One region of the Janthinobacterium sp. SUN026 genome, then DNA from elsewhere that is predicted to be linked to it. Evidence: predicted binding sites of a transcription regulator. Region 1 holds the regulator's gene; each other region holds the start of a gene.
The links. Region 1 encodes sigma-54, which starts transcription at its own class of promoters, with help from an activator protein. Its sites were predicted from a motif close to TGGCANGNAANCTGCTTT; they were not measured.

Region 1 (10,685 bases):
GGTCGACCATGCGCCACGAGGCCAGGTTGTCCAGCGCCGTGCCCCACAGCACGGCTTTCTTGCCGCCCGCATTCATGGCGACGTTGCCGCCGATGCAAGAGGCGTGCGCCGACGTCGGGTCGACGGCAAACACGAAACCGGCCTTTTCCGCCGCTTCCGACACTTTATTCGTGATCACGCCGGCGCCCGAATTGATGGTCGCGTATTCGTGCGTGAGGCCCGGCAAGACCGTCATTTCCACGGCGCCCAGGGTGATGAGTTTTTCCGTGTTGATGACGGCCGACATCGGCGTCAGGGGAATCGCGCCGCCCGTGTAGCCGGTGCCGCCGCCGCGCGGGATGATGGTCAGCCCCAGCTCGATGCAGCCCTTCACCAGGCCGGCCATTTCCTCTTCCGTGTCGGGCGTGAGCACGACGAACGGGTATTCCACGCGCCAGTCGGTGGCGTCCGTCACGTGCGACACGCGCGTCATGCCGTCGAAGCGCACATTATGCTTTTCCGTATAGCGTCCCAGTACCTTGACCGTGCGCTTGCGCAAGTCGTAGGTCTTGCGGAATTCGTCGCCAAAGTCGGCCACGGCCTTGCTGGCCGCTTTCAGCAGCAGCTCCACATTGGCGCTGCGCGCTTGCGCCACTTCGGGCGCTTCGCCGCTGGCGGCCACGTCGCCGCCGGCCGCGTCGATGGACAGGCGGCGCTTGTCGACTTCGGCCAGGCGGTGATGCAAGGCATCGATCAAGCCCTGGCGGCGCTTCGGATTGTCGAGCAAGTCATCCTGCAGGTAGGGATTGCGGCGCACGACCCAGATGTCGCCCAGCACCTCGTACAGCATGCGGGCCGAACGGCCCGTCTGGCGGGCGCCGCGCAGCTCGTCGAGCAGGCGCCAGGAGTCCTCCCCCAACAGGCGTATGACGATCTCGCGATCGGAAAACGACGTGTAGTTATACGGGATTTCGCGCAGGCGGCTTGCTGCGGGACCATTCGGCGTTTCTGCCAGTAAAGCTTGGATATGTGCGGGAGCGTTCATGGAGTGTGGTGACGATGTGGACTGGACCCTAAAGGCCCATTTTATCTTATTGCGCCGCACCATGCGGGAACAGCCTTATGCCGCCCAAGGTTTAAGCACCGCATCCGTCACCATAGCAAATACGGAAAAGCCCTATTTTGCATGAATAAAAAACCAGTGCTGATCATTTTTTGACGCAAAAATGCCAAGAATCAGAGTCTGCTGCAAACTATCGAACTGCCCAAAAATGGGGCAAAACGGCGTTGCATTACGCCCCGTTTGCGCCCACTTTACGCCAGCATTTGTCCAATCCGGTGCCATACGCCATCGGGCACATACAGCAGCAAGCCCGTCATGGTCAGGTAGCGCGCGCACTTGCCGACGGCCATGTAGGCCACGCTGGGCCAGAACGGCAGCTTGAGCCAGCCGGCCAGGGTGCACAGCGGGTCGCCCACGATGGGCAGCCAGGCCAGCAGCATGGTCTTGGCGCCATAGCGGGCCAGCCAGCGGAACCAGCGCGTATCGCGTTCCTTGGCAAACGCCTGCTTGGCCCGGTAGCCCATCCAGTAGTCGACGACGCCGCCCAGGGTGTTGCCCAGGGTGGCGACGCCGATGGTGGCCCAGAACAGCGCGGGGTTGGCCTTGATGACGGCAAACACGGCCGGTTCCGAGCCGAGCGGCAAGAGGGTGGCGGAAATAAAGCTGATCAGAAAGACCGATGTCAGCCCGACTTCCGGTGCTGCGATCAGCTGCAGCAGCCAGGCGATTGCGGATTCGATCATGGAACACTTCGCGATGCAGTAAGGCTCTCCATTATAATGAAGAGCAGCTTGCGCGCCGCACAATCCGCGCCGGCCGGCAAAGGCCTACCCGCCCGCAGTTCCACAGAGCATTATTGTCGCCAGGCTATCCGCCGCGGCGCCGCCGCTATCGCCCGACACGCTCCAGACCCTTTCTGGCCCAGAATCACTTGCTTGCAGACTATGAACATCGACTACCTCAAGAAAATCCTGACCGCCCGCGTCTATGACGTCGCTACCGAAACGCCGCTGGAACTGGCCCCTGCCCTGTCGCAGCGCCTGAACAACCAGATTTACTTCAAGCGCGAAGACATGCAAAGCGTGTTCAGTTTCAAGATTCGTGGCGCCTACAACAAGATGTCCAAGCTCAGCGAAGCGGACCGCAAACGGGGCGTGATTTGCGCCTCGGCGGGCAACCACGCCCAGGGCGTAGCCCTGTCGGCCGCGCGCATGGGTTGCCGCGCCGTCATCGTCATGCCGACCACCACGCCGCTGGTGAAGGTCGAGGCGGTCAAGGGACGCGGCGGCGTGCACGTGGAAGTGGTGCTGCACGGCGAGTCGTACACGGATGCCTACAACCATGCGCTGACCCTGGAAAAAGAACAGAAGCTGACCTTCGTGCACCCGTTCGACGATCCGGACGTGATCGCCGGCCAGGGCACGATCGGCATGGAAATCCTGCGCCAGCACGCCGGCCCCATCCACGCCATCTTCGCGCCCATCGGCGGCGGCGGCTTGATCGCCGGCATTGCCGCCTACGTGAAACAGATTCGTCCCGACATCAAGATCATCGGCGTACAAAGCGTCGATTCGAACGCCATGGCCCGTTCGCTGAAAGCGGGCGAGCGCGTGACCCTGAACGACGTGGGCCTGTTTGCCGACGGCACGGCCGTGCGCCTGGCCGGCGAGGAAACCTTCCGCCTCGTGCAGGCGTATGTCGATGAAATCATCACCGTCGACACGGACGCCATCTGCGCCGCCATCAAGGATGTGTTTACGGATACGCGCAGCATCCTGGAGCCGTCCGGCGCGCTGGCCATCGCCGGCGCCAAGGCCTATGTGGAACGGGCCAGCCTGACCAAGCACCCCGTCAACAATGAAACCCTGGTCACCATCGCCAGCGGCGCGAACATGAATTTCGACCGTTTGCGCTTTGTCGCGGAACGGGCCGAACTGGGCGAATTCCGCGAAGCCGTGTTTGCCGTCACCATGCGCGAACAGCGGGGCAGTTTCAAACGTTTCTGCTCGCTCATCGGCGCGCGCAACGTGACGGAATTTAACTACCGCATCAGCGATGAAAAGGCCGCGCACGTGTTCGTCGGCATTCAAATTGCCGACCGACATGAATCAAGCGTGCTGGCGAAGACTTTCGAGGAACACGAATTCAAGACCCTGGACCTGACCCACGACGAGCTGGCCAAGTCGCACATCCGCCACCTGGTGGGCGGCAAGAGCCGGCTGGCGCAGGACGAGCTGCTGTACCGCTTCGAGTTCCCCGAGCGCCCGGGCGCCCTGATGCGCTTCCTCGACAGCATGGCGCCGAACTGGAATATTTCCCTATGCCACTACCGCAGCCAGGGCGGCGACGTGGGGCGCATCCTGATCGGCCTGCAGGTGCCGCCCGATGAAATGGGAGAATTCGCCCGCTTCCTCGATACCCTGGGCTACCGTTACTGGGATGAAAGCAGCAATCCCGTCTATAAGCTGTTCCTGGGGTAAGCATCACCTCCCGGCGGCGGCTACTCGCCGTCGGGAGAATTAGGCTACCATGCGTGCTTGACTGAATTCACGCCACACGACCATGACCACCACCAACGACCTCGCCGAACAATCCCCGCTGGGCAAAAGCTCCGCCTACCGCACCGATTACGCGCCGGAACTGCTGTTTCCCATTCCCCGCCAGGGCAAGCGCGACGAGCTGGAATTGCGCGGTACATTACCGTTCTTCGGCCTCGATATCTGGAATGCCTATGAGCTGTCGTGGCTGAACCAGCGCGGCAAGCCGCAAGTGGCCATTGCCAAGGTCAGCGCGCCGGCCGATTCGCCGAACATCATCGAATCGAAATCGTTCAAGCTCTACCTGAATTCGTTCAACCAGACCAGGCTGGACAGCCCAGATGCGCTGCTGGCCCTGCTCAAGCAGGACTTATCGAAGGGTTTCGGCGCGCCCGTGCAAGTGGAACTGACTTTGCAGGAAGATTTCGGCAAGCTGAAAATGGGCGAATTCGACGGCGTGCTGCTCGACCGCCTGGACCTGGAAATCACGCAATACACGCCCTCGCCGCTGCTCTTGAAGGCGGCGCTCGATGAAGCGCCGGTGGAAGAAAAACTCGTCTCACATCTGTTGAAATCGAATTGCCTGGTGACGGGCCAGCCCGACTGGGGCAGCGTGCAGATCGAGTATGCGGGACCGCAGATCGACCAGGAAAGCCTGTTGCGCTACCTGATCGGTTTCCGCGAGCACAATGAATTCCACGAGCAATGCGTGGAACGCATCTTTGTCGATATCTTGCGTCAGTGCAAGCCGCAAAAACTGTCCGTGTATGCGCGCTATACGCGCCGCGGCGGCCTCGATATCAATCCTTGGCGCAGCAACTTCAGCACGGGAGCGATGCCGGGCAATCTGCGCAACGCGCGCCAGTAACGCCAAACAACACCCCGCAACCATGCCAACAGGAATGTTGGCTGTGTTTTAAAACAACGTTGCAGTAGTGCTGCAGAGCATGTCAAAGACGCTGAAAAATCGGAAAATCGGCATTCGGCGGCGGAAAAACCGGCGCACTGCGTGTTTTTAATCAAGAAATAGCCGATACACGCCGATGTTATTTTTTTGCTAAAATGATGACCACGTGGGCTGTAGCGCCCACTGCGCCCGCAGCGGGCGTATACTGTTGAGAATTGGCGTTACAGGCCGCCGAAACAGGCCTATAATTCGGCTCGCAAGCCCTCTGCGCATTGCACCATTTCATTGAGTGTCATGACTAATCTTAGCAAAATATTATCCCTCGAAAACGTCCTGCTGGACCTGGAAGTCTCCAGTAAAAAGCGCGCCTTCGAGCAAGCCGGCCTGATCTTCGAAAACAATTACGGCATCGCCCGCTCTACCGTCTCGGACAATCTGTTTGCCCGCGAACGCCTGGGCTCGACCGGCCTGGGTCATGGCGTGGCCGTGCCGCATGGCAGGGTCAAGGGCAGCAAAACCTTGAAAGCGCCCCTGGGCGCCTTCGTGCGCCTGGCCGAGCCGATTCCATTCGAATCGCCCGATGGCAAGCCCGTCAATCTGCTGTTTTTCCTGCTGATTCCAGATCATGTCACCCAGCAACATCTGGAAATCCTGTCGGAAATCGCCGAAATGTTTTCCGATGACGCCTTCCGCACGGCCTTGGCCACGGATCCGGAACCGAAATCCGTGCATTCGCGCATCGTCAATTGGCAACCCAGTCTGCAAGCGACAGGTTAAACTTCAGGTATTCCTCCACTCCTGAAGAAGACTGCCATGTTGCAAACGCCGCTGACGATACAACGCCTGTACGACGATAATCGTGAAAGTCTGCAACTGGGCTGGTTCGCCGGCTTCCCCGGCGGCGAGCGCCTGATCTCGGGCGACGTCTCGTCGGCCGCCGACCAGGTGGGCCACTTGAACCTGATCCATCCGGGCCGCATCCAGGTCTTCGGCCACCAGGAAATCAATTATTACCAACGCCTGAAGGTCAACACGCGCACCCACGTGATCGGCGAACTGATCGCCGGCGGTCCGCCCGCGCTGATCATCGCGCAAGGGCTGGAAACGCCGCCCGACATCCTCGCCATCTGCGACGAACAAAACATTCCCCTGTTCTCCACCCCGCTGCCGGCCGCGCAAGTGATCGACTTCCTGCGCGTCTACCTGTCGAAAAAGTTGGCGCAGCGCATCATCATGCATGGCGTGTTCATGGACGTGCTGGGCGTGGGCGTGCTGATCACGGGCGACTCGGGCCTGGGCAAGAGCGAGCTGGGACTGGAACTGATCTCGCGCAGCCACGGCCTGGTGGCCGACGATGCCGTCGAATTCTCGCGCATCGCGCCCAACATGATCGAAGGCCGCTGCCCGCCCCTGCTGCAAAACCTGCTGGAAGTGCGGGGACTGGGCTTGCTCGATATCAAGGCCATCTTTGGCGAAACGGCCGTGCGCCGCAAGATGCGCCTGAAGCTGATCGTGCACCTGGTGCGCCGCAACGCGCTGGAAGAAGAAGTCGAGCGCCTGCCTTTCCTGTTCCCCACGGAAGACGTGCTGGGCTTGCCCGTACGCAAGGTGGTCATCCCCGTCGCCGCCGGCCGCAACATCGCCGTGCTGCTGGAGGCGGCCGTGCGCAATACGATTTTGCAACTGCGCGGCATCGATACCCTGCAGGAGTTCATGGAACGGCAGAGATTAGCAATGAGTGGTGACTAGTCTGCAATGGAGTTCGCCCTTGCAAGGGCGAACCGTTGCGCAGGCACGCAGCAGTGCTGCGTGAATTCCCTGCTTCACCAACGACTCGCCATGAGTGGCGACTAGCGTTGCAAGAAGCACGCCCTCTTTTGTTTAACCAATACTACAGTCCAAATTGCAATAATTTGTAAAGATAGTTGCCTTGGGAGCGGAGCGCCGGTCTTTATTGTATGATCGGGTTATGCATATCGTCCTTATCACCGGAATATCCGGCTCCGGTAAATCCGTCGCGCTCAATGTGCTGGAAGATACCGGTTACTATTGTGTCGACAACCTGCCACCGGCCTTGCTGCCCAGCCTGGCGCAGACCCTGCTCGACGAAGGTACACCGCAACTGGCCGTCGCCGTCGATGCGCGCAGCGCCGAGTCGCTGACCAGCCTGCCGCACAATGTGGCCCTGCTGCGCGACCAGGGGCACGACGTCAAGGTCATGTTCCTGACAGCCACCACGCATTCGCTGGTGGCCCGCTTCTCGGAAACGCGGCGCAGCCATCCGCTGTCGCATGAATTGCGTCCGAACCAGAATCCGGCCAGCCGCCGCACCCTGATCGAGTGCATTTCGGAAGAGCGCGAACGCCTGTCGACCATCGAACAGCTGGGCCATGTGATCGACACCTCGGAACTGAGCGCCAACAAGCTGCGTGCCTGGATCAAGGATATCGTCGCCTCCGAACGCGCGCCGCTGACCCTGTTCTTCGAATCGTTCGCCTTCAAGCTGGGCGTGCCGCTGGACGCCGATTTCGTCTTCGACGTGCGGGCCTTGCCGAACCCCTATTACGACCTGGCCTTGCGCCCCCTCGACGGACGCGACGCGCCCGTGATCGCCTTCCTCGACGCGCAGCCCAGCGCGCTGGAACTGCTGGCCGACATCCGCGCCTTCATCGAGAAATGGTTGCCGTCATTCAAGTCCGACAACCGCAGCTACCTGACGGTAGCCCTCGGCTGCACGGGCGGCCAGCACCGCTCCGTGTACATGGCGGAGCGGCTGGCGCAATATTTCGGCCCCAACGAGCGCGTGGTTCTACGCCACCGCGAGCGCAGCTAGTTAATCGAGGTGGCGCAGCGGATGCGCCGCAGCCGGCCAGACGGGCGTAAAGAAGTGAGCCACCATGGCCGAGTCGACTTCGTCCAGGCTGGCGGGGTTCCAGCGAGGGGCATTATCCTTGTCGACCACCAGCGCGCGCACGCCCTCGAGCACTTCGCCATGTTCGAAATTGTGGCGCACGACTGTGCGCTCCAGGCGCAGGCAATCGGCCACGCCCAGGTGGGCGCCCCGCTGCAGCAACTCCAGGGTCACCGACATCATCAAGGGCGAACGCAGGCGCATGGCCGCCAGCGCCTTGGCGGCGAACGCGCCGTCGTCCTGCGCCAGCGAAGCCATGATGGCCGCCACCGAACCGGCGCTGAAATGGCGGTCCAGCGCCGCGCGCGCCGTGGCCAGGGGAGATACCCCCGCCTCGGCCTGGAATGGCGCCGCCAGCGCCTTGATGGCCACAGGCAAGGCCTCGCCCGGCGTCGATTGAAACAGGTCCAGCAGCGCCCCCATCTGCGCTTCGGGCAGGTAGACATCGGCCAGGCCCGTGTACAGGGCGTCGGCCGCGTTGATCGTCAAGCCCGTCAAGCCCAGGTACAGGCCCAGCTGGCCGGCCAAGCGGGACAGGAAATAACTGCCGCCCACGTCCGGAAACAGGCCGATATTGACTTCCGGCATGGCCATGCGCGTGCGGCCCGTCACGATGCGCAAGCGGTTGCCTGGCCCGGCTTGCGCCACACCCATGCCGCCGCCCATCACCACGCCATCCATCACGGCGATATACGGTTTCGGGTAGAAATGAATTAAATGATTTAAAGCATATTCTTCCGTAAAGAAATCTTCCAGCAGGGCGCTGCCGCCTTGCGGCGTGGCCAGACCCGCATCGTAAAAGAAACGGATGTCGCCACCGGCGCACAGGGCCTTATCGCTGCTGGAGCGGATCACGACGGCGTCCACCTGCGGATCGTCGCGCCAGGCCAGCAGGGCCGCGCTCAGGGCGCGCACCATCTCCAGCGACAGGGAATTCAAGGCTTTCGGACGGTCGAGCACGATGTGCCCGGTGCGGTTGCGGATGGAAGTCTGGACGAAGTCGCTCATGGCAGGCTAGAAAGAAGTGAAAGTGCGAATATTCTAATACCTGCGCGGGGAACATTGCGTTCCGCTGGGCGCAAAAAAGGGCGCAATGTGCGCCCTTAGTTGATCACAACTGCTGGAAGCGGGTGGCCTTAGACGGCGACGACGGCTTCTTCCTCGGAGTTGTCTGGCAGATGCTTGATCGCCTCTTTACCGTGCCCTTGCACTTTGGTTTTGTATTTCATCACTTGCCTATCGAGCTTGTCGATCAGGGTATCGATCGCGGCGTACAGGTCGTGCGCCAAGCTTTCCACATAGACAGTCTTGCCGCTCAAACGCAGGTTGACTTCAGCCTTTTGACGTTTTTCTTTCTCTTTGAGGTTATCCACGGTCAGAATCACGGCGATATCGATGACTTGATCGAAATGACGTTTCACGCGCTCCAGCTTCGTTTGTACGTATTCACGGATGGCTGGTGTCACTTCGAGATGATGTCCGCTGATGGTGAGATTCATACACACTCCTAAAGATGATCGGGTTCGTGCGGTCCATCCTATCCGGCCCGCAGAGGAACCGAAAAAAACTTACAAACACTTACGCAGGCTCACTGGCGGAATTTTTAATGCTTCCCGGTATTTGGCAACAGTACGTCGCGCAATCACCATGCCTTGTTCCCCCAGCATGTCCGCAATCTTACTGTCGGATAAAGGATTTTTAGGGTCTTCTGCTCCTGTCAGTTGCACGATCAATGCCCGTATCGCCGTCGATGACGCTTCGCCCCCCGCTTCGGTGGCGACGTGGCTACCAAAGAAATATTTCAACTCGAACATGCCGTGCGGGGTCAGCATGTACTTTTGAGTTGTTACCCGCGAGATAGTACTCTCGTGTAAACCCAGTGTATCAGCTATTTCACGGAGCACAAGGGGGCGCATGGCAACGGCCCCATGCGAGAAAAAGTTCTTTTGTCTTTCTACTATCGCCTGCGCCACACGCAGGATCGTGTCGAAGCGCTGGCGCATATTCTTGATCAGCCACTTGGCTTCCTGCAACTGTGCGCCCATGGCGCCCTCCCCCTTGCCCTGCTTGAGCAAGTTGGCGTACATGGCGTTGACGCGCAGGCGCGGCATGACGTCGTTGTTCAGGGTGACTTGCCAGCCATTGCGCGCGCGCTTGACGACGACGTCGGGCACCACGTAATCGGAGACGTCCGAGGCGAACACGGCGCCCGGATGCGGATTGCACTGGCGAATCACCGTCTGCGCTTCGCGCAAGTCTTCATCGTCGCAATCGAGGGCTTTTTTCAGCTTGTTGAAATCGCGCTGGGCAAACCAGGCCAGGTGCTTTTCCACGATCACGAGGGCCATGCGCCGCGTCACCATGGCGATGTGCGGCAAGCGCTTGATTTGCAGGGCCAGGCATTCGGACGCGTTGCGCGCGCCCACGCCCGGCGGATCGAAACTTTGCAGCAGCGACAAGGCCGTGCGCATCTCGTCGGCGTCGATTTCCAGCTCTTCCGGCAGGCGCGCCAGGATGTCGTCGAGCGACTCTTCCAGGTAGCCATTGTCGTCGAGCGCGTCGATGATCAGCTCGACCAGCGCGCGGTCGCGCAATTCGAGCACCGTCACGCGCATCTGCTCCATCAGGTGTTCGCGCAGCGTGCAGTGATGAGCCTCCAATTGCGGACGCGAATCTTCGTCGTCGGGCGCCTTGCCCCGGCTCGCCTCGCTCCAGTCGCTGTCGCCGCCATCCGCGGCGGCCGGGCTGTCGCCACCCTCGCCGTCAAACGCTTCCGCTTCGGCCGGCGCTGCGGGCGCCTCCTGGCCTGGTGGCTGGGGCGGCCCTTCGGCCGGTGCGGCCGTGGAGCTCAAGGCCCCGTCGGACAGCAGGCGCAGCGAACGGTCGAGCGGATCGTCGAGGCGTTCGAGCAAGGGATTGTCCGTCAGCAATTGCTCTAATTCCTGGTGCAATTCCAGGGTAGACAATTGCAACAGGCGTATCGATTGCTGCAACTGCGGCGTCAGTGCCAGGTGCTGCGAAGTGCGCAGCTGCAATGATTGTTTCATTGGCTTACATGCGGAAGTGTTCGCCCAGATAGACCCGGCGTACCGACTCGTTCGCGATGATGTCGTCGGGGCGTCCCGACGCCAGCACCGAGCCCTGGTTAATGATGTAGGCACGGTCGCAAATACCCAGCGTCTCGCGCACATTATGATCGGTAATCAGCACGCCGATATTGCGCTCCTTCAAGAAACGCACGATGCGCTGGATCTCGATCACGGCGATCGGATCGACGCCGGCGAACGG
Region 2 (10,685 bases), on a different contig from region 1:
GCGCGCGTGCGGCTCCCGTCACCATGAAGGTGGTCGACAAGCCATCGGCAAGCAAACCCGTGGGCGCCAGCACGGTCACGCTGGCCAGTTCACGCGGCGAATCGCCCCTCGCAGGGTCGAAGATGTGGTGATGCACGAAGTCGGGCGTGAACGTGCATTCGTAGTCGCCCGACGTGGCCACGCTGCGCCCCTCCACTTTCAAGGTGGCCGCCAGGATTTCCGCGTCGCGCGGATCCTGGATGCCCAAGGTCCACGGGCGGCGCACGGAGCGCTGCCCACGCGCAACGAATTCGCCCGTATCGAGCAGCGCGTGCCGTATGCCGCGTGCCTGCACCGCTGCCAGCGCCATGTCCGCCGCGTAGCCTTGCGCCAGGCCATTCAAGGTCAGCGCCATGCCCGGCTGCAGAAAACGCACTTCCCGACTATCCCACGCCATTTGCCGCCAGCCTACCCGCGCCTGCGCCGCGCGGCGCAAGGTGTCCGTCGGCAAGCTTGCCCGGTCTGCCGCCGCGCGAAACAGCTGCCACAAAGGTTGCACCGTAATATCAAACGCCCCATCGCTCCATTGCGACAAAGCATGCGCCTGCGCCAGCACGGCCAGCAAATGCGCATCCGGCCGGGCCAGGCGGCCGTCACGGTTCAGCTGGAAAACTTGACTGGCCGGGCTGTAAATGCTCATCAGGCGGTCGATATTCCTCGCTGCATGCAAGGCGTCCTCGATAGCCAGTTCGGCCTGGCGCTGATCGTGGTGCAACACGGTAACGGCGATGGTCGTACCAAACGCCAGCGCGGCACCGCGATAAGGGCGCACGCCGGACGCCGTGGCCGTGCCCCGCGCCATGCTGCCCGGCAAAGACAAGCCCGCCATACTGGCCACGCTGCCGATGGCGGCGGAAATAAACGTTCTACGCTGCATTGCTGCTCTCCTCTGGCGTGGCCCTGACGATGGGAATGGTGCGGGCACGCTTGATTTCCAGCATCAAGGGCGCGCATTTTTCATCGCTGGCGTAAATCACCACGCAATCCATGCACTGGAAACACTCGCCATAATCGACTTTCCCGCCAGGCGCGATGGCGTGGTACTCGCAACGGTGACGGCAAGTCTGGCAAGGCGTGCCACACTCCTTGCGACGGGGAATCCAGTTGAACAGGCGAAAACGTCCCAGCAGCGCCAGCGCCGCGCCAAACGGACACAGGTAGCGGCAAAAGAATTTGTAGGAAACACTACTGAGCAACAGCAAGCCCGCGGCATACGCGACAAACGGCCAGGCCCGCACGAAGTTCAGGGTAATCGCCGTCTTGAACGGTTCCAGTTCCACCAGCTTGTCCGTGATCTGGCTGGAAAACACGCTGCTGCAAAGAATGGCCGCCAGCAAGCCATACTTGATCCATTTCAAGCACCCATCCAGGCGCGGCTTGATTTTCCATTGCGGCAAGCGCAGCCACTGGCCCAGCTTGCCCGTGAATTCCTGCAGGGCGCCAAACGGACACAGCCAACCACAAAACGTGCCGCGCCCCCAGATCAGCAGGCTGAGCAGCACGAACGCCCACAGGATCACCGTCATCGGATCGAACAGGAAAAAGCCCAGGCTGCGCCCCGCCAGCAGGGCCTGGATGACGCCCGTGATATTGACGATCGATAACTGCCCCTGCGCGTAATAGCCGATGAAGCCCACCGTAAACAACAGGAACAGGCGGCGAAACCACACAAATTGCCTGCCATCGCGCACGAGGCGTTTCTGCCAGGCCAATGCACCGGCCAGCAGCGCCAGCCCGGCGAGCAACAGCAACAATTCAGTCTTGCGCCCTTTCCACGTGCCGCGCCACGTGGCATCGTCGCCTTGCGGCGCCGTATAAAAATCAGCCGGCAGGCGGTAATTGACATCGACATTGCGCGCGATGCGTTCCGGATACACGATGCCCTTGTTGCGCGTGATCGGCATGGTAAAAGCCAGCGGGCTGGCCGCATCGAGCCCCGCCTGGCTGATGACGCGCAAGACGGCGACATTTTCCGTCGGCAGCCGCGTCGTATCCGCCAATTGCAATTCCAGGTCCAGGTCGCGCATGTCGATGGGCAAGCCATCCTGCTTCAGCAATAGCCGGTCCGGCACGGTGCCGCGCACGAAATCATCGCCCAGCACGCTGTAGCGCCCGCGCGACATGACGAGGATGGCGTGGTCGCCTTCGTCCAGCCGGTTGCGCAATTTGTTCCAGCTGCGTTCCGTCAACAGATTGCGCCCCACGCTGGGCACGGACACATACGCCAGGTACAGGTCGATAAACACTTCATCCGGCGCGCGCGTGGCTTCCCCATCGAGGCCCGCGCCGGGACTGCCGGCAAACAGGCTTTCAATCTCCTTATTGCTCAAGCGCAGATGCTGGATCAAGCCCTGCTTTAACATTTGCGCGACATCAAGCTTTTCGAACACATCCATGCGGATGCGCGCGATCTGATCCGGGTCACGGCCTTGCGCGAAGCCAAGTTTTTTGCGCGACACTTTCAAGGCCGACGCCAGCACGCTCTGGTTGATGATGCGCACAGAAGCCGTGGCCTTCGACACGCCATCGATATCGGCGTGCGTGGCGTCCGTGGCGCGTTTCTTCCTGGCATCGATAGCGATATTCTGCTTCAGCGACAGTCCCTGATACTGTTTGACGAACTGAAACAAGGGCGCTTCGCCCAAGCCATCGAGAAACACGGGTTCGTGCTGCGACAGCACGGCCACGTCGAGAAAACTCCCTTGGGGATTGATAGCGATCAATAAATTGACAGGAACGCCGGAAAAGCCGGGAATCGGCGCCAGGTCCACGGATTCAAATACGTAGCCGACCAGCTCCGTGGCCGTGGCGTTTTGCCGGAACAATGGCCAGACGGGCAAGTCGGTCTCCTTGTCGCCCACGACGATGGGAGCAGGAAAACGCCGCACCAGCTCGGCCTTCGCGAGCACGCCCGCCCACGCCTGTCCCAGGATAAACAGGAATAGCCAGCATCCGATGAACAACCGCATTATCCGCATGCACCACGCTCCGTGCGGCGCCTTGTCACAAGGCGCCGCGTTCGTTTATTAGAAGAAAATAATGCCGCCCAGGGACACGCCATTCATCTTCGCTTCGCCGCCCGTAAAGCCTTTCGAGCGAGTCTGGCCCAGTTCGCCCACCAGGGTGATCGCGCTGTTGAGCGAGTAATACGCGCCCAGGGTCAGGTTGGCGTTCGACTTCAAGCCGCCCGTGCCGGCCGTGTTGTCGTCGTTCTTGCTGATGCCGTAGGACAAGCCCAGTTTCAGCTTGTCTGTCGTCTTGTACGTGCCTTGCAACAGCCAGTTCTTCGACTTGGTATCGCCCTGGTCCGCATCGGACAGGATGCCCAGCCCCTTGCCACCCTGGAAGTTGACCAGCACGCCAGCCGGACCCATCTGGTACGAGCCGCCCACTTCCACGCCGCGCATGGTCAAGTCATCGACGCCCGGCGTTTTCGACGTGAATTTTTGCGACTTCACGCCCAGCCAGGCTTTCAAGCCTTCCTGCGCATACGTCAGCTGTGCCTGCACTTGCGGACTCGACTTCGAAGAATAGGTCGAGCCGGCAACAATCGGCGTATCGGAGACGGGGCTGACCAGCGCCACGTCGGCGCCAAAGCCGCCCGACTTCGGCGAGCTGTACATGATCTGGCCATAGTTGCCCAGATAGGTATAGCCGGCGCCGATATGGCCCAGGGTCACCCGGCCCCGCTGCGTCGCCTGCACGGGTGCGCCCGAGCCCAGCAAGGTCATGTCGGACAAAATCGCATTCGCGCCGAAGATGCCGTAGTCGCGGCCCAGCTTGAAGGTACCCATGTGTTCATTGCCAAACGTAAAGAAAGCCTGACGCACATCGACCACGCTGTTCTGGCTGATGGCGCTGTCCGTGGCCGTCGAGTTGTAGATGCCGATCAAGGCTTTCACGTCGTATTCGCCCAGCCGCGAGCTTGCCGAGGTGATCAAGCCATTCGGCAGCAAGCCGTTGCCGATGGTCGTGCGGTCCTTCTCGCCGCCGCAACCGAGCGCCTGGCCGCCCAGCGCCAGCCCGCCCACCGCATCGCCCGAACACGACACTTGCGTGTAGTAAGCGTTGACGATGCCGCCCACCGACACGGTCCAGTCGCCAGCCTTGATATCGACGGCTTGCGCCTGTCCCACCGCTGCGATCGTCATGACACCCAGGCTCCCCAGCTTGATCAATGTATTCATTGCTTCTCCTCTTTCTTCTCTGTTTTTAGTGTGCACACCAGTGATTGATGTACCTCAAGCTTTGGCAATAAGCGTGCCCAGCGCGCCCCAGAGGGAGAAAGAGAAAATACGTAGTTGACTTGTGCAGCAGCGGATCAATCACCACTGCCGGTGTTCATTTTTTGACCGCAAGCAGGCATAGCGGGCGTCCAGGTAAACAAAAAACTGACGGCCTGGGCCGTCAGCAAAAAGAAAACACCCGGCGGACAGGGAGACACCCATCCGAGTGGCCCGGATGCTTCACCCCGTTACTTCGATGCCAGCTTGAAGACCCACACGGAACCGCCCTGTTCCAGGAAGTTGACCTTCTTCGCCACCTCGCCGCCCCACAGCGGCACGGCGCCACCCCAGCCGGAAACGACGGCCACATATTGCGTGTCGCCATCCTGCCAGGTGACGGGCGGCGCCACGACGCCGGAGCCCGTCTGGAATTTCCACAGTTCCTTGCCCGTCTTCGCGTCGACGGCTTTCAGGAAGCCTTCCGGCGTGCCGTAGAACACCAGGTTGCCGGCCGTACTCATCACGCCGCCCCACAGCGGCGCGTTGTTCTTGATTTCCCAGACGATCTTGCCCGTCTTCGGATCGACGGCGCGCATGGCGCCGATGTAGTCGTCAAACAATGGCTTGATGGTGAACCCCGCGCCGAGGAAGGCGCCGCCCTTCTTGTAGCTGATCGGCTCGTTCCAGATATCCATGCCCCATTCATTCGCGGGAACGTAGAACAGCTTGGTTTGCGGCGAGTACGCCATCGGCATCTGGTTTTTGGCGCCGAGGAAAGCGGGCGCGGCAAACACGGTCGTGCCCTTCTTGCCTTCCTCTCCCTTGGTCGGGTCGCCAGGGCGGCCGGCGGCAATGAAATTCGGCCGGCCCGTCTTCAGGTCGATACTGCTGGCCCAGGTGATTTTCTTCACAAATGGAAAGGCGTTCTGCAGCTTGCCCGTGTTGGCGTCGATCACATAGAAGAAGCCGTTGCGGTCGGCCTTGCCGCCATAGCGCTTGCCATCCATGTCGAAGGTGACGAATTCGTTGGCGCCGTCGAAATCCCAGGCATCGTTCGGCGTATTCTGATACGCCCACTTGATCTGGCCCGTTTTCACGTCCAGCGCCACGGTGGATGACGAGTACAGGTTGTCGCCGGGCCGCAAGTGGCTGTTCCACGGCGCCGGGTTGCCCGTGCCAAAGTAGGCGAGCTTGGTTTGCGGATCGTAGGTGCCGCCCATCCAGGTCGAGGCGCCGCCCGTTTTCCACAGGTCGCCCGGCCACGTCTTGTTCGCCGTGCCGGACACGCCGTTGTCGATGGCCTTGCCATCCTTGTCGTAGCGGTGGCCCATATGGCCTTCCACGGTCGGACGGCTCCACACGAGGTCGCCCGTCATCGGATTGCGCGCTTCAACCCGGCCCACGATGCCAAATTCCCCGCCCGACACGCCCGTCAGCAGCAAGCCTTCGGCGATCAGCGGCGCGGCCGTCATCGAGTAGCCGGCCGCGTAATCGTCCACTTTTTCCTTCCAGACGATCTTGCCCGTATTCTGGTCCAGCGCCACCAGGTAGGCGTCCAGGGTGCCGAAAATCACCAGATTGCCATACAGGGCCGCGCCGCGGTTGACCACGTCGCAGCACGGCATGATGCCGTCCGGCAAGCGATGCTCATATTTCCACAGCTTGGCGCCCGTTTTCAAGTCGACGGCAAAGATGCGCGAATAAGATGCCGTGACGAACATCTTGCCGTTGTGAATCAACGGCTGCGATTCCTGGCCCCGCTGCTTTTCGCCGCCGAACGAAAACGACCATGCCGGCACCAGCTTGGCCACGGTCTTGTCATTGATCTGCGTCAACGGCGAATAGCGCTGGCCTTGCGTACCCATGCCAAACGACAGGACGCTGGCCGGATTCTTTGCCGTGCTGTCGAGCATGGCATTGGTGACATTGCCCACGTCGGCCGCCTGGGCCAGCGATGCCAAACCCAAACCGATGAGTATCCCCATGATTTTTTTCTGCACAATCATCTCCCTCTGTTTTATTAGTATGTGTGTATCAAGTCTTGCGGTGCTCATACGGCTGGGCATGCAACAGCGCACACTCTTCATCGGTGAACAGGCGCGAGCGCGTCAAAAAGCGCTTGCCCGTGCCGTTGTCGAGTGAAAACATGCCGCCATTGCCATCGACCACATCGATAATCAACTGGGTATGCTCCCAGTACTCGAATTGCTCGAGTCCCATGTAGAACGGTGTGCCATTCAAATTGCCGAGATAAATGTCGGTGTCGCTGACATCGAACTCGCCCAGCGCGTAGCACATGGGCGCACTGCCGTCGCAGCAGCCGCCCGACTGGAAAAACATCAGCGGGCCGTGACGCTGGCGCAACTTGTCCATCATTTCCAGCGCCGCATCGGTGGCGACCACCCGGGCAATTACTGCACTCATGGCATCCCTTTCTGCGCGCCGCGCCCGGACTGCAAGCGCGGCGCCTGTTGCCGGTTTAGAAGAAGCCCAGCGCTTTCGGGCTATAGCTCACCAGCAAGTTCTTCGTTTGCTGGTAGTGGTCGAGCATCATCTTGTGGTTTTCGCGGCCGATACCCGATTGCTTGTAGCCGCCGAACGCGGCGTGGGCCGGATACAGGTGGTAGCAATTGGTCCACACGCGGCCCGCCTGGATGGCGCGTCCCATGCGGAAGGCGCGTGAACCGTCGCGCGTCCACAGGCCGGCGCCCAGGCCGTACAAGGTATCGTTGGCAATCGCCAGCGCGTCGGCCTCATCCTTGAAGGTGGTCACGGACACGACGGGTCCGAAGATCTCTTCCTGGAAGATGCGCATCTTGTTATTGCCCTTGAACACGGTCGGACGCACGTAATAGCCGCCTTCCAGGTCGCCCGCCTGCGTGTTGCGCTCGCCGCCTGCCAGCACTTCCGCGCCTTCCTGGCGGCCGATATCGAGGTAGGACAGGATTTTTTCCAGCTGCTCCTGCGACGCCTGGGCGCCGATCATGGTGGCAGAGTCGAGCGGATTGCCCTGCTTGATGGCGGCCACGCGCTTCAGGGCCCGTTCGATGAATTTTTCGTAGATCGATTCCTGGATCAGTACGCGCGATGGGCAGGTGCACACTTCGCCTTGATTCAGCGCAAACATCGCAAAACCTTCCAGGCACTTGTCGAAATAATCATCATCGGCATCCATCACGTCTTCAAAGAAGATGTTCGGCGACTTGCCGCCCAGCTCCAGGGTGACGGGAATCAGGTTTTGCGCCGCATAGCCCATGATCAGACGGCCCGTGCCCGTTTCGCCCGTAAAGGCGATCTTGGCGATGCGCTTGCTCGACGCCAGCGGCTTGCCCGCTTCCAGGCCGAAACCGTTGATGATGTTCAGCACGCCAGGCGGCAGCAAGTCGCCGATCAGCTCGATCAACACCATGATGGAAGCCGGGGTCTGCTCGGCCGGTTTCAAGACGACGCAATTGCCGGCGGCCAAGGCCGGCGCCAGTTTCCACACGGCCATCAGGATCGGGAAATTCCACGGGATGATCTGGCCCACGACGCCCAGCGGCTCATGGTAATGGTAGGCATAGGTTTCCGCATCGATTTGCGCGACGGAACCTTCCTGGGCGCGGATGCAGCCGGCGAAGTAACGGAAATGGTCGATGGCCAGCGGAATGTCGGCATTCATCGTTTCGCGGATCGGCTTGCCGTTGTCGATGGTTTCCGCCGTGGCGATCAGGCTCAGGTTCTGTTCGATGCGGTCGGCGATACGGTTCAGGATATTGGCGCGCTCGGCAGGCGAAGTCTTGCCCCAGGCATCCTTGGCGGCGTGCGCGGCGTCCAGCGCCAGCTCGACGTCTTCCGTCGTGGAACGGGCGATTTCGCAAAACGGCAAGCCCGTGATCGGGGTGATGTTAGGAAAGTATTCACCTTTTACTGGTGCAACGAATTTGCCGCCGATGTAATTGTCATAGCGTTGTTTGAAGGGATTGGCTACGCCCAGTTTGCTGATGTCTGCGAGATTCATGTCGTCCTCTATCGGGTTAATTAGAATGGAAATACTTAATTAAAATCAAACGTCCTGGTACAGATGGGGTGAGTACACGGAGTCTTCCGCAAATGCCGTGCCAGCTCGCCATCCCACTACAAACTTAGCCGGTTTTACCCCCGTTACAAGGGCGTGGCGTCAATCCCGGCCCGCTTTTCAGCGCATGCCCCGGACTTGGGTGGGGGCGTGGCTCTGTTTGCGTTTTGAACAAGGTGGCGGCATCCTGTTCCAATCCGGGCCAGCCCTGCTGAGCCGCCACGCCGCCGCTGCACAATGGAACAGGTGTACCAGACTGGAACACCTGCACCTGTGCCATGAAGGAATCAACGAATCACCACGCCCCATGGCAATTCACCCACGGCAATATCGGCCACCTTGCGCGCGCTGGCCGTGTCGATGACGGACACGCTGTTCGAGCGGCCATTGGCCACGTACAGCTTGGCGCCGTCGGCCGTGATGGCCATGTTCCACGGGCGCTTGCCGACGCCAATCGTGGCCGTGACCTGATTGCTGGCCGTGTCGATCACCATCACCGTACCGTCGATGCCGTTCGAGACATACACTTGCTTGCCGCCGGGATGGACGGCGATGCCATTGGCATTCTTGCCCGCTGGAATGGTGGCAATCGCCTTGCGCGCGGCCATGTCGATCACGTAGACGGCATTGACCAGTTCGCACGCCACGTAGGCGCGGCCCGAGTCCGGGCTGAAACCGATGCCGCGCGGACGCAGCCCCACGGCGATGGAAGCGACCTGCCGGCGTTGCGCCACATCAATGACATCGACTTGCTCCGCCTCTTCCGCGCTGACCAGCAGCCAGCGCCCATCCGGGCTGAAGACGGCGTGTTCCGGATTGCGGCCCTGCACCTTGATATCGGCGAGCAAGGTACCTGTCTGGCCATCGAGCAAGGCCACGCTGTTGTTTTCCTCGACGGCAACGGCCACGTGACTACCGTCTTGCGAGGCGCTGACGCCTTCGGGCGACTTGCCCAGCGCCACCGTGCGCACGGGCGCGCCGCCAGCGTTGTCGATCAGCAGCAAAGCGCTGCTGGCGGCATCCGTGACAAACAATTGCCGCCCTGTGGGGTCGGCGGCGATGCCGCGCGGACGCTTGCCTGCGGCGATCTGGCGCACCACCTGGTCGGTCGCCGTGTCGATCACGCTCAAGGTGCCCGACTTTTCGTTGGGAACATAGGCAAATGGAGCGGCCTGGACAGCGGTGCTGGCGAGCGCCGGCAGCAGCCAGCACACCTGGCGCAGGCGCGAGAAGAAGTTGGGCATAATCACCTTTTCAATGGCAAAACGAGGGAAAAGCGCGCCGCATCGGCGTCTCTGACAATTACCGTATGCAAACGCCGTGCCACTGACACGCGTATAATTTCAGCCCACCAATGGAGACATGGCAGGCATATTGCTTGATACACCTACGCAGACCTGTACCGCGCACGCGATCAAGCAGGCTTTTATTCACATTGGAGAATCCGCATGCAGCATCGTTTCCGCCTGAACACCATCGCCAGCCTGTTTGTCGCCGGCAGCGCCACCCTCGCCCCTCACGTCTTTGCCGCCGAGGCAGCTGACCCGGCCAATGGGCAATTCATGGATACGGTGGTCGTCAGCGGCAGCCGCATCGCCCACCCCAGCCAGGAAGTGCCGGCCTCGATCGACGTGGTCGACAGCGCCCGCATCCAGGATGGCCAAATCCGCGTCAACGCGTCGGAAGCGCTGGCCGCCGTGCCGGGCCTGGTCGTACAAAACCGCCAGAACTACGCACAAGACTTGCAAATCTCGTCGCGCGGCTTCGGCGCCCGCTCGGCCTTCGGCGTGCGCGGCGTCAAGCTGATCAGCGATGGCATTCCCGCCAGCATGCCCGACGGTCAGGGCCAGGCCGCCACTTTCAACCTCGATACGGCCGAGCGCATCGAAGTGCTGCGCGGACCGTTTTCTGCCATCTACGGCAACCATTCGGGCGGCGTGATCCAGCTGTTTTCCAAGGATGGACAAAATCCCCCGTCCGTCGAACTGAATTTGACGGGCGGCAGCTACGGCACCAGCAAGGTAGACTTGACGGCGCAGGGCCAGGCGGGCGGCATCGGCTACGTGCTCGACGGCTCGCGCTTCCGCACGGACGGCTTCCGCGACCACAGCGCCGCCACGCGCGAACAAGCGTTCGGCAAGATCACGGTCAAGCCCACCGCGGACAGCAAGCTGACCATCGTCGCCAACAGCCTGCATCAAGGCAATACGCAAGATCCGCTGGGCGTCACCTGGACCACGTTTGCCCGCGACCCGCGCGCCGGCGAAATCGACACGACGGACACGCAAAACCCGAAACGCACCCTGGCCGAGCGCTACAACACGCGCAAGAGCATCGATCATCAGCAGATCGGCGCCACTTAT
Region 3 (10,685 bases), on a different contig from region 1:
TTGAAGTGTGCCGCCGCCTGAAGGAAATACCGTCCCTGCGCCAGGTGCCGGTGATCTTCCTGTCGGCCCAGTACGACACGGACGACAAGGTGCGCGGCTTCGCGCTGGGCGCCGTCGATTTCATCGCCAAACCCTTCCAGGCCGAGGAAATCCTGGCCCGCACGGACGCCCACGTGCGCCTGGCGCGGGCGCAGCTGCAGCTGGCGCAGGAGCGCGCCAACCTGGAACGGCGCGTGGCCGAACGCACGGCCGAACTGGAGCAGGTGGCCAGCACGCTGGCGCGCGAAGTGCAGATCCGCCGCGCCAATGAAGAATTGCTGCGCCTGTCGGGCCAGGTCTTCGAAGCGACGCAGGACGCCATCCTGATCACCGATCCGGCCGGCGTCATCGTCACGGCCAATCCCGCCTTTACGCGCATCACCGGCTACGCGGCGCAGGAAGTGGTGGGCACGGACATTTTGCGCCTGCACGCCGAATACACGGGCGAGGCCGTGCTGCTGGCCCTGCGCCAGGGCTTGCGCAGCAGCGGCTGCTGGTCGGGCGAGGTGCAGACGCGGCGCAGGAGCGGCGACACCTATCCCTGCCTGCTTAGCGTCTCCACCGTGCACGGCCCCGACGGCGCCGTCGTCAACTACATCGGCGTCTTCCTCGACATCAGCGAGCGCAAGGCCGAGCAGCATCTGATCGATTTCCTCTCCTACCACGACGCGTTGACGGGCTTGCCGAACCGCGTGCTGCTGCGCGAGCGCTTCGAACAGGCGCGCGCGAACGCCCTGCGCGACAGCCAGCAGGTGGTGCTGATGTGCCTGGATCTGGACCGCTTCAAGAACATCAACGATTCGCACGGCCAGGCCGTGGGCGACAAGGCGCTGCAAGTGGTGGCGCGTTTCCTGTCCGGCTGCGTGCGCGAAGGCGACACGGTGGTACGCCAGGGCGGCGACGAATTCCAGATCCTGCTGCAGGACGATGCCCTGCTGGGGCGCACGCTTGCGCTGGCGCAAACCATCCTGGCCGGCTTGCGCGAGGAACTCAGCGTCGATGGCGAGCGCCTGGCGCTGACGACCAGCATCGGCATCGCCATGTGTCCGGCCGATGGCGACAGCCTCGACGACGTGCTGCGCCACGCCGACACGGCCCTCGTGCGCGCCAAGGAAATGGGGCGCGACCATTACGCCTTCTTCACGGAGCGCATGGGCAGCGACATCCGCGCCCGCCTGGCGATGCAGCAGCAGCTGCGCGGCGCCATCGGCCGCGATGAATTCGAAGTGCACTACCAGCCGCAGATGTGCTTGCGCACGGGCGCCTTGCTGGGCGCGGAAGCCTTGCTGCGCTGGGATAACCCGGTGCTGGGCAAGGTGCCGCCCGGCCTGTTCATCGCGCTGGCCGAGGAATATGGCTCGATCACGGCCATCGGCGAATGGGTGCTCGAAAGCGTCTGTGCGCAAATCCGCGCCTGGCACGACGCGGGCCTGGGCAGCATCAAGGTGGCCGTCAACCTGTCCGGCAAGCAGTTCGCGCAAGACCGCACGGTGCCGTTCGTCGAGGCGGCCTTGCGCAAATACGCCATCGCGCCCGCCTGCCTGGGCATCGAAATCACGGAAAGCACGGTGATGGGCGACCCGGACAAGGCCGTGGCGGCCCTCACGCGCCTGAAGGATATCGGCGTGGGCATTTCGCTCGACGACTTCGGCACCGGCTATTCCAGCCTGGGCTACCTGAAACGCTTCCCCATCGACGTGCTGAAGATCGACAAATCGTTCGTCGACGACGTCACCACCAGCAGCAGCGATGCGGCCATCGCCCGTTCCGTCATTTCGCTGGCGCATAACCTGGACATGCGCGTCATCGCCGAAGGCGTGGAAACGCGCGCACAGGTGGATTTTTTGACGGAGCACGGCTGCGACGAAATGCAGGGCTATTATTTCAGCCGCCCCCTGGCCGCGGAAGCCTTCACGGCGCTGCTGCGCGAACGGCGCGTGCTGACGGTGGCGCCGGCAGCCGTGTCGGCATAAGAGCACCCCGCGCCGCGCCTGCACTGTAATTGCACTGATATGGTGCGGGCGCCGCAATGCGGTGCATGATTCTCACGTTTCTTCCCTCTGACGCTGGCATGCATCCTGCTTTGTAGATCGTTATTTACACGATTGCAGTGCATGCCAGACAGCCCACATTTCGCAACGCCTTCTGCCGCCAGCGCGCACAGCGCCTGGCAGGCGCATTTGCGCCTGGGCTTTGCGCTGCACGATGGCGTCAGCCGCCTCGTCGAGCGCACGCACAGCGGCCCCCTGCGCGTGCAAAAGCCCCTGTATCCGGAAGGCGCTGCCGTTTGCCACGCCATCATCATCCATCCGCCCGGCGGCGTGGTGGGCGGCGACCAGCTGGCCGTTGACGCCACGGTGGGCGAGGGCGCGCACGCCTTGCTCACGTCGCCGGGCGCCGCCAAGTGGTACCGCGCGAACGGCCATGTCTCGGGCCAGCACCTCGTGCTGCGCGCCGGCAGCGGCGCCGCCATCGAGTGGCTGCCGCAGGAAAGCATTTTCTTTGACCAGGCTTGCGTGCGCCTGCGCCACGAGGTGGAACTGGCGCCGGACGCCCGCTACATCGGCTGCGACATCGTTTGCCTGGGCCGCGGCGCCTCGGGTGAAATGTTCAACATGGGCAGCATCAGCCAGCAGGTGCAGATACGCCGCGGCGGCAAGCTGCTGTGGTGGGAGCAGGGCGTGCTGGCCGCCGACGGCGCCCTGATGGCCAGCCCGCTGGGATTGGGGGGCCACACGGTGTGCGCTACCCTGATCGCCGTCGGCATGCCCGTTTCTCCCGCCGTGCTGGCGGCCGTGCGCGAGATCGCCGTACCGGCCGGCGCCGCGTTTGGCGCCACCCACATGAAAGCGCTGGTGGTGGTGCGCCTGCTGTGCGGCGACAGCGAGGCGGCGCGCCGCATCATGCTGGCCGCCTGGCAGCTGCTGCGTCCCGCCATGCTGGGACGCGACGCCGTCGTGCCCCGTATCTGGAACACTTAATCAGGAAAGAAGCGCAAGGAAAACCATGGACCTGACTCCCCGCGAAAAAGACAAGCTGCTCATTTTTACGGCCGCGCTGCTGGCCGAACGGCGCCTGGCGCGCGGCTTGAAGCTCAATTATCCGGAAGCGGTGGCCCTGATCAGCGCCGCCATCATGGAAGGCGCGCGCGACGGCAAGTCGGTGGCGCAGCTGATGTCGGACGGTACGAAGATTCTGTCGCGCGCCGACGTCATGGACGGCATCGCCGAGATGATCCCCGATATCCAGGTGGAAGCGACTTTCCCCGACGGCAGCAAGCTGGTGACCGTGCACCACCCGATACCGTAGTTTTGATTGCATGGCAGGGCGCCATCCGCGCCGTGCCTGTGTGGCGCCGGCGATCCGCCGGCCAGCGTAGAGCGCTTTGACGAAGGAAAACATTATGACCCCAGGCGAATACAAATTGGAAGAAGGCGAAATCAGCCTCAATGCGGGCCGCGCCACGGCTACCGTGGTGGTGGCCAACCGGGGCGACCGGCCGATCCAGGTGGGCTCGCATTTCCACTTTTTCGAGGTCAACCCGGCGCTGGCCTTCGAGCGCTGGCGCGCCTATGGCATGCGCCTCAATATCACGGCCGGCACGGCCGTGCGCTTCGAACCGGGCCAGCAGCGCACGGTGGAACTGGTGGCGCTGGCGGGCGAACGCAAGGTCTACGGCTTCAATGGCGCAGTGATGGGTGAACTGCAAGACACTCCACCGGGAAAGGATTGAGATGGCCAGCATTCCCCGCAGCGCGTACGCCGAAATGTTCGGCCCCACCAAGGGCGACCGCATCCGCCTGGCCGACACGGAACTGTTCATCGAGATCGAGCATGACTACGCGATCTACGGCGAAGAGGTGAAATTCGGCGGCGGCAAGGTGATCCGCGACGGCATGGGCCAGTCGCAGCGCTGCGCGGCCGAGGTGATGGACACCGTCATCACGAATGCCGTCATCCTCGACCACTGGGGCATCGTGAAGGCGGACATCGGCCTGAAAAACGGCCTGATTTTCGGCATCGGCAAGGCGGGCAACCCGGACATCCAGCCCGGCGTCACCCTCCCCATCGGCGGCGCGACGGAAATCATCGCCGGCGAAGGCATGATCGTTACGGCCGGCGGCGTCGACACGCATATCCACTTCATCTGCCCGCAGCAGATCGAGGAAGCGCTGATGAGCGGCGTGACCACCATGCTGGGCGGCGGCACGGGGCCGGCCGTGGGCACGGCCGCCACTACCTGCACGCCGGGGCCGTGGCATTTGCACGCCATGCTGGCGGCCGCCGACGCCTTCCCGATGAACCTGGGCTTCATGGGAAAAGGGAACGTCAGCTTGCCGCTGCCCCTGGAAGAGCAGGTGCGCGCGGGCGCCATCGGCCTGAAACTGCACGAAGACTGGGGCAGCACGCCGGCCGCCATCGACAATTGCCTGTCCGTGGCCGACCGCATGGATATCCAGGTGGCGCTGCACAGCGATACCCTCAACGAGGGCGGCTTCCTGGAACACACGCTGGCGGCCTTCAAGGACCGCACCATCCACACGTTTCACACGGAAGGGGCGGGCGGCGGCCATGCGCCCGACATCATCGCCGCCGTCGGGCAAGCCAACGTGCTGCCCTCGTCGACCAACCCCACGCGCCCGTTCACCGTCAACACGCTCGACGAGCACCTGGACATGCTGATGGTGTGCCACCACCTCGATCCGGCCATCGCCGAAGACGTGGCGTTCGCCGAGTCGCGCATCCGCCGCGAAACCATCGCCGCCGAAGACATCCTGCACGATATCGGCGCCATCTCGATGATGTCGTCCGACTCGCAAGCCATGGGCAGGGTGGGCGAAGTTATCATGCGCACCTGGCAGACGGCGCACAAGATGAAGGTGCAGCGGGGCGCGCTGGCGCCCGACACGGCGCGCAGCGACAATTTCCGCGCCAAGCGCTATATCGCCAAGTACACGATCAATCCGGCCATCACGCATGGCATTTCGCACGTGGTGGGCTCGCTCGAGGCGGGCAAGATCGCCGACATCGTGCTGTGGAAGCCGGCCTTCTTCGGCGTCAAGCCATCGATGATTTTAAAAGGCGGCATGATCGCGGCCGCGCAGATGGGCGACCCGAACGCCTCGATTCCCACGCCCCAGCCCGTGCACTACCGCATGATGTTCGGCGCCTTCGGCGGCGGCCTGAAAAAGTCGTTTACGTTTGTCTCGCAGGCGGCCTACGACCTCGATATCGGCCACCAGCTCAAACTCAACAAATCCGTCATCGCCGTGAAGAACATGCGCGGCTTGCGCAAGCACGACATGGTCCACAACAGCGCCACGCCGCACATGGAAGTGGATCCGGAAACCTACGCCGTGCGCGCCGACGGCCAGCTGCTCGTGTGCGAGGCGGCATCCGTATTGCCCATGGCGCAGCGTTATTTTCTATTTTAAGCGGGAGACAAGCATGCTCACTTTGCATACCAAACTGACGGCTGACGACCATCGCGCCGCCGTCGCCCAACTGGTGCTGCCCTACGACCAGCGCGAAAAATGCCGGCTGCGCGCCGTGCTGTCGAATGGCGAGGATGTCGCCGTGTTCACCGTGCGCGGCACGGTGCTGCGCGACGGCGAACGCATGACGGGGCCGGAAGGAACTGTGGTGCAGATCGTCGCCGCGCGCGAACCGACCTATCTGGTGCAGTGCGCGGATGCGCATACCCTGCTGCGCTGCGCCTTCCACCTTGGGAACCGCCACACGCAGGCGCAGGTGGGCGACGGCTTTTTGCGCATCCGCAAGGACGTGGTGCTCAAGGAGATGCTGGAAGGCTTGCAAGCGACTGTGACGGAAGAAAGCGCGCCGTTCGAGCCGGAGGCGGGCGCGTATGGCGGCGGCCATGGCCACCACGACGGCCACGGCCAGCATTTGCTGGCACCCGTGCCGCTGCGGCAAAAGATCCACCGCCCCGGTGATACGCCGGGCGCGCCAGGCGCCGCATGATGCAGGCGTCGGCCCTGCTGCATCTGCTGCAGTTCGCCAGCCCGGCCTTGCCGATCGGCGCCTACAGCTATTCGCAGGGGCTGGAAGCGGCGCTGGAGTCAAACCTGGTGACGGATGCGGCCACGGCGCGCGAATGGATCGCCCAGCATCTGGCCCAGGTGGTGGCGCGCTGGGAGGCGCCCCTGTGCTGGCGCTTGATGCAAGCCTTCGAAGCGCAGGATCTGCGCGCCGTGCAGCGCTGGAGCGAGCGTTTCATCGCTTCGCGCGACACGGCGGAATTTCGCGCCGAAACCATCCAGATGGGATATTCGCTGACCAAATTGCTGGCCGAGCTGGGCGTGGCCGACGGCGTGCTGATCGACATGCTGCAGGGCCAGCCGGAAGTGGCCCTGCCCACCGCGTATGCCTGCGCCGTGGCGGCGCTGGCCATTCCGCGCGAAGAGGCGTTGCTGGCCATGCTGTTCGCGTGGGCGGAAAACCAGGTGCTTGTCTGCGTGAAATCCGTGCCGCTGGGGCAGGTGGCGGGCCAGCGGCTGCTGCTGTCGCTGCGGCCGGACCTGGAAGCGGCGGCCTTCACGGCGCAAACCTTGCAAGACGACGAGATGGGCAACTGGGCGCCTGGCCTGTCGCTGCTGTCGATGCGGCACGAAGTGCAGTACAGCCGACTGTACCGCTCCTGAACACTACCACGAGAGACTACAACATGACATCGATTACCTCAAACCCCCTGCGCGTAGGCATCGGCGGCCCCGTCGGCTCGGGCAAGACGGCCCTGTGCGAAATGCTGTGCAAGGGCATGCGCGAGCGCTACGACATGGCCGTCATCACGAACGACATCTATACCAAGGAAGACATGGAAATCCTGCTGCGCGCCGATGCCTTGCCGGCCGAGCGCCTGATGGGTGTGGAAACGGGCGGCTGCCCGCACACGGCCATCCGCGAAGATGCGTCGATCAACCTGGAAGCCATCGCGCGCATGCAAGCAGACTTTCCGAATCTCGACTTGATCCTGGTCGAATCGGGCGGCGATAACCTGGCGGCCACCTTCAGCCCGGAATTGTCGGACTTGACGATTTACGTGATCGACGTGGCTGGCGGCGAAAAGATCCCGCGCAAGGGCGGGCCCGGCATCACGCGTTCCGATTTGTTGATCATCAACAAGACGGATCTGGCGCCCTACGTGGGCGCCAACCTGGACATCATGGCGCAGGACGCCAGGCGCATGCGCGGCGAACGTCCCTTCGTGTTCACCAACCTGCGCAGCGGCGACGGCGTGCAGGTCGTTATCGATTTTATCCGCGAGCAAGGTTTGCTCGATCAACCAGGCAAGGAGCTGCAATGAGCGCAAGACTGATGAAGAAAACGGCCGCCGTGGCGGCGCTGTGCCTGCTGGCCTTGCCCGCCATGGCCCATCCCGGTCATGGCGAGAACGCCGGCTTCCTGGCCGGTTTCGCCCATCCGTTCACGGGCATCGACCATTTGCTGGCCATGCTGGGCGTGGGCATCTGGGGCGGCCAGCAGCGCGGCGGCCTGGCCCAGCCCGCCACTTTTCTCGGCATGATGCTGCTGGGCGCGCTGGCCGGCATGGTCGGATTGACGGTGCCGGGGCTGGAAACGGGCATCGCCGCCACGGTGGCGCTGGTGGGGCTGGCCATCGCGCTGGCGCTGGCCTTGCCGAACTGGCTCGGCATGGGCCTGGTGGGCGTGTTTGCCTTGGCGCATGGCAATGCGCATGGCCAGGAATTGCCGGCCGCCTCGGCCGCGTGCGGCTTCATGCTGGCCTCGGCTGTCTTGCTGGGGGCGGGACGTTTCCTCGGCCAGGTATTGGCCGAGCGCATGCTGCGCGTGGCCGGCGTGGCCTTGACGGCAGCCGGTGTGGTGTTGATGGGACTGAATTAAGAACCGGGACGGCGCTCCGACAGCACGATGGGCGCCGCCTTTTCCGGGTGCAAGCCCTGGTGGCCCGCATACACGGCGGCGATGGCGGCCATGTCGGCATCCTTGTCGCCCGTCAAATATAAATGGTCGACAACGCCCAGCACCTTGTTCGGGTAGTCGATGTACACCAGCAACAGCGGTACCTTGGCAGCCACGGCCAGGTGATAAAAGCCGCTTTTCCAGTTCGGACGGTAGCTGCGCGTCGCTTCCGGCGTGATGGCCAGCCAGTACCAGTCGGCGGCCAGCATGCGCTCGGCCTGGCGCTGAATGGTGCCGCTGGTGGTGCTGCGGTCGACGGGTTCGCCGCCCAGGTAGCGCAGCACCTTGCCCATGGGGCCGCGGAACAGGGAATCCTTGGCCAGCCAGCGGAAGGGCAAGGACAGCGCCCATTTGCCGAACAGGCCCACCATGAAATCCCAGTTGGACGTGTGTGGGTAGACGACGGCGATGCCGCGCGGCCCCGGCAGGGGACGGAAGCGCATGCGCCAGCCAAACAGGTGCAGCACGCGCAGCGCGCAACGCTGGTGCCAGGTCGGCAAGTCGCCCGCTTGTACAAATAAATCGTCCATTGATACCCTTCAGTGACACTGTTCTTAATGGGATGGCGCTGGTGGCCATTTTCCTTGAAGCAAAATTCTGCGCAGGCATTCTATACGGGGCTGGCGATGGCGACAAGCAGCCGAGGCCGCTATTCATGCGGTGTCGGGGCCGTTGCTGCTGCTATTTTAACGATGCTTGACCTCCGTGTCGGGCACTAAATGCGCACAATGTGGTCAAAACTTCATGCAGTGTTGATCCACCCGACAGGGAGCCATGGCATGAAAAACAGCATCGACGAGGTGAATGGGGAGAATGTGCGAACGGACAAGGTGATGGCCGAGCTCGTCGAGCGGGGCGTCGCCTTCCACCACGCACTGGGGCGGACGGTGGCGACAGCGTATTTGCGCGAGCACGCGGTACCGGTCGAGGTGATACGCCGCGTCTTCAGCAGCGTGCAGGCGCGCCGTCCGGCCCGGCCGGCACGGCGCCGATGGCGCTGAAGGTGAGGGAACGGCGCGGCGGCGTCAATAAAAAAGCGGCGGACGCGGCGATCGTCACGCAGTCAGTGCGTTGGCATCGTCGCGTACGCCGCCAGGGGAAAGGAGCGGCGCAGCGCCGCTCAGGTGGCTTTCAGGGTGCCGTTCAGCTTGCCGTTCAGGCTTGTGCCGCCAGCGCCGGGTAGTCCGTGTAGCCGGCAGCGTCCGGCGCGTACAGGGTGTCCGGGTTCAGCGGATTCAAGGGCGCGTCGCTGTGCAGGCGGGTGGGCAGGTCGGGGTTGGCGATGAACCACAGGCCAAAGGCGACGGCATCGGCTTCGCCCTTGGCCAGCAGGGCTTTGGCCGCCGCCTTGTCCATTTTTTCGTTGGCAATGTACACGCCGCCGAATTCCTGCTTCAGGTACGGGCCCAGGCGGTCTTCGCCCAGCGCTTCGCGGGCGCAGATGAAGGCGATGCCGCGCTTGCCCAGCTCGCGTGCCACGTAGCCGAAGGTGGCGCGCGGGTCCGAATCGCCCATGTCGTGCGCATCGCGGCGCGGCGCCAGGTGCATGCCCACCTTGTCGGCGCCCCAGACTTCGATGCACGCGTCCGTCACTTCCAGCATCAAACGGGCGCGGTTTTCAATCGAACCGCCGTAGTTGTCGGTGCGCAAGTTGGTGCTGTCTTGCAGGAACTGGTCGAGCAAATAACCATTGGCGCCATGGATTTCCACGCCGTCGAAACCCGCTTTTTTCGCATTTTCGGCGCCCAGGCGGTAGGCTGCCACGATGCCGGGAATTTCTTCCGTATCGAGCGCGCGCGGCGTGACGAACTCCTGTTTCGGACGCACCAGGCTCACGTGGCCGGCCGGCTTGACGGCGCTGGGCGCCACGGGCAAGTCGCCATCGAGGAAGACGGGGGCGGAAATGCGGCCCACATGCCACAGCTGCAGCACGATCAGGCCGCCAGCGTCATGCACGGCCCGGGTGATGTGTTTCCAGCCTTCCACCTGTTCCTCGGACCAGATACCCGGCGTGTCGGCGTAGCCCACGCCCTGCGGCGTGACGGCCGTCGCTTCCGAGATGATCATGCCGGCCGAGGCGCGCTGCGTGTAGTACTCGGCCATCAGGGCGTTGGGCACGCGGCCCGGATTGCCGGCGCGCGAACGCGTCAGCGGCGCCATGATGATGCGGTTTTTCAGTTGCAGACTGCCAATGGTGATGGGGTCGAATAAAGTTGCCATGATTATCATTTCCTTGTTGGGGCCACTCGAGCGGCGTTGAGACGGAGTTGTCAAGATGAAAGCTGTGCTTACAAACCTTGCTGCATGTGATCGAGAAAGGCCTGGATGGTGGCTTCGTTGCGGCTGAAGAAACTCCATTGGCCCACCTTGGTTGCGGAAATCAGACCCGCCTTTTGCAAGCTGGCCAGGTGCGCCGAGACCGTCGATTGCGACAGGTTCAGGCGGCGGTCGATCAGGCCGGCGCACACGCCCAGGTGCAGCGGGTGGTCCTGCTCCTGGAAATACTGTTCCGGCTCCTTGAGCCATTGCAAAATCTGCCGGCGCACCGGATTGGCCAGCGCCTTGTGGATGGCGTCGATATCCATATTGTTTCTCCTGAACATACAATTCGCTTTTCAGCGATGTATATATCGTAGTTGTTCAATTCTAATATCGCTGTTTTGCGATATATCTATCTTACGATATAA

Region 2: the regulator sigma-54 is predicted to act here: its motif matches at 8,351-8,368, upstream of adh (aldehyde dehydrogenase).
Region 3: the regulator sigma-54 is predicted to act here: its motif matches at 2,107-2,124, upstream of OX459_RS07985 (urease accessory protein UreD).

The regions. Positions count from the first base shown of each region.
Region 1 covers NZ_JAPQNU010000003.1:184,310-194,994, forward strand. Annotated here, with positions in the region: gene OX459_RS15545 (DUF3683 domain-containing protein) at 1-1,024, opposite strand, end outside; gene OX459_RS15550 (YqaA family protein) at 1,294-1,785, opposite strand; gene ilvA (threonine ammonia-lyase, biosynthetic) at 1,987-3,522, shown strand; gene queF (NADPH-dependent 7-cyano-7-deazaguanine reductase QueF) at 3,605-4,447, shown strand; gene OX459_RS15565 (PTS sugar transporter subunit IIA) at 4,781-5,263, shown strand; gene hprK (HPr(Ser) kinase/phosphatase) at 5,300-6,235, shown strand; gene rapZ (RNase adapter RapZ) at 6,456-7,319, shown strand; gene OX459_RS15580 (enoyl-CoA hydratase/isomerase family protein) at 7,320-8,405, opposite strand; gene raiA (ribosome-associated translation inhibitor RaiA) at 8,534-8,896, opposite strand; gene OX459_RS15590 (RNA polymerase factor sigma-54) at 8,966-10,444, opposite strand; gene lptB (LPS export ABC transporter ATP-binding protein) at 10,449-10,685, opposite strand, start outside.
Region 2 covers NZ_JAPQNU010000011.1:2,683-13,367, forward strand. Annotated here, with positions in the region: gene OX459_RS27855 (FAD:protein FMN transferase) at 1-916, opposite strand, end outside; gene OX459_RS27860 (4Fe-4S binding protein) at 906-3,008, opposite strand; gene OX459_RS27865 (porin) at 3,066-4,226, opposite strand; gene OX459_RS27870 (PQQ-dependent methanol/ethanol family dehydrogenase) at 4,514-6,250, opposite strand; gene OX459_RS27875 (DUF779 domain-containing protein) at 6,300-6,689, opposite strand; gene adh (aldehyde dehydrogenase) at 6,745-8,265, opposite strand; gene OX459_RS27885 (beta-propeller fold lactonase family protein) at 8,610-9,566, opposite strand; gene OX459_RS27890 (TonB-dependent receptor) at 9,771-10,685, shown strand, end outside.
Region 3 covers NZ_JAPQNU010000001.1:1,746,045-1,756,729, forward strand. Annotated here, with positions in the region: gene OX459_RS07980 (EAL domain-containing protein) at 1-2,012, shown strand, start outside; gene OX459_RS07985 (urease accessory protein UreD) at 2,154-3,020, shown strand; gene OX459_RS07990 (urease subunit gamma) at 3,046-3,348, shown strand; gene OX459_RS07995 (urease subunit beta) at 3,443-3,772, shown strand; gene ureC (urease subunit alpha) at 3,774-5,474, shown strand; gene ureE (urease accessory protein UreE) at 5,488-6,021, shown strand; gene OX459_RS08010 (urease accessory protein UreF) at 6,021-6,701, shown strand; gene ureG (urease accessory protein UreG) at 6,725-7,363, shown strand; gene OX459_RS08020 (HupE/UreJ family protein) at 7,360-7,920, shown strand; gene OX459_RS08025 (1-acyl-sn-glycerol-3-phosphate acyltransferase) at 7,917-8,528, opposite strand; gene OX459_RS08030 (hypothetical protein) at 8,778-8,999, shown strand; gene OX459_RS08035 (alkene reductase) at 9,154-10,218, opposite strand; gene OX459_RS08040 (helix-turn-helix transcriptional regulator) at 10,287-10,583, opposite strand.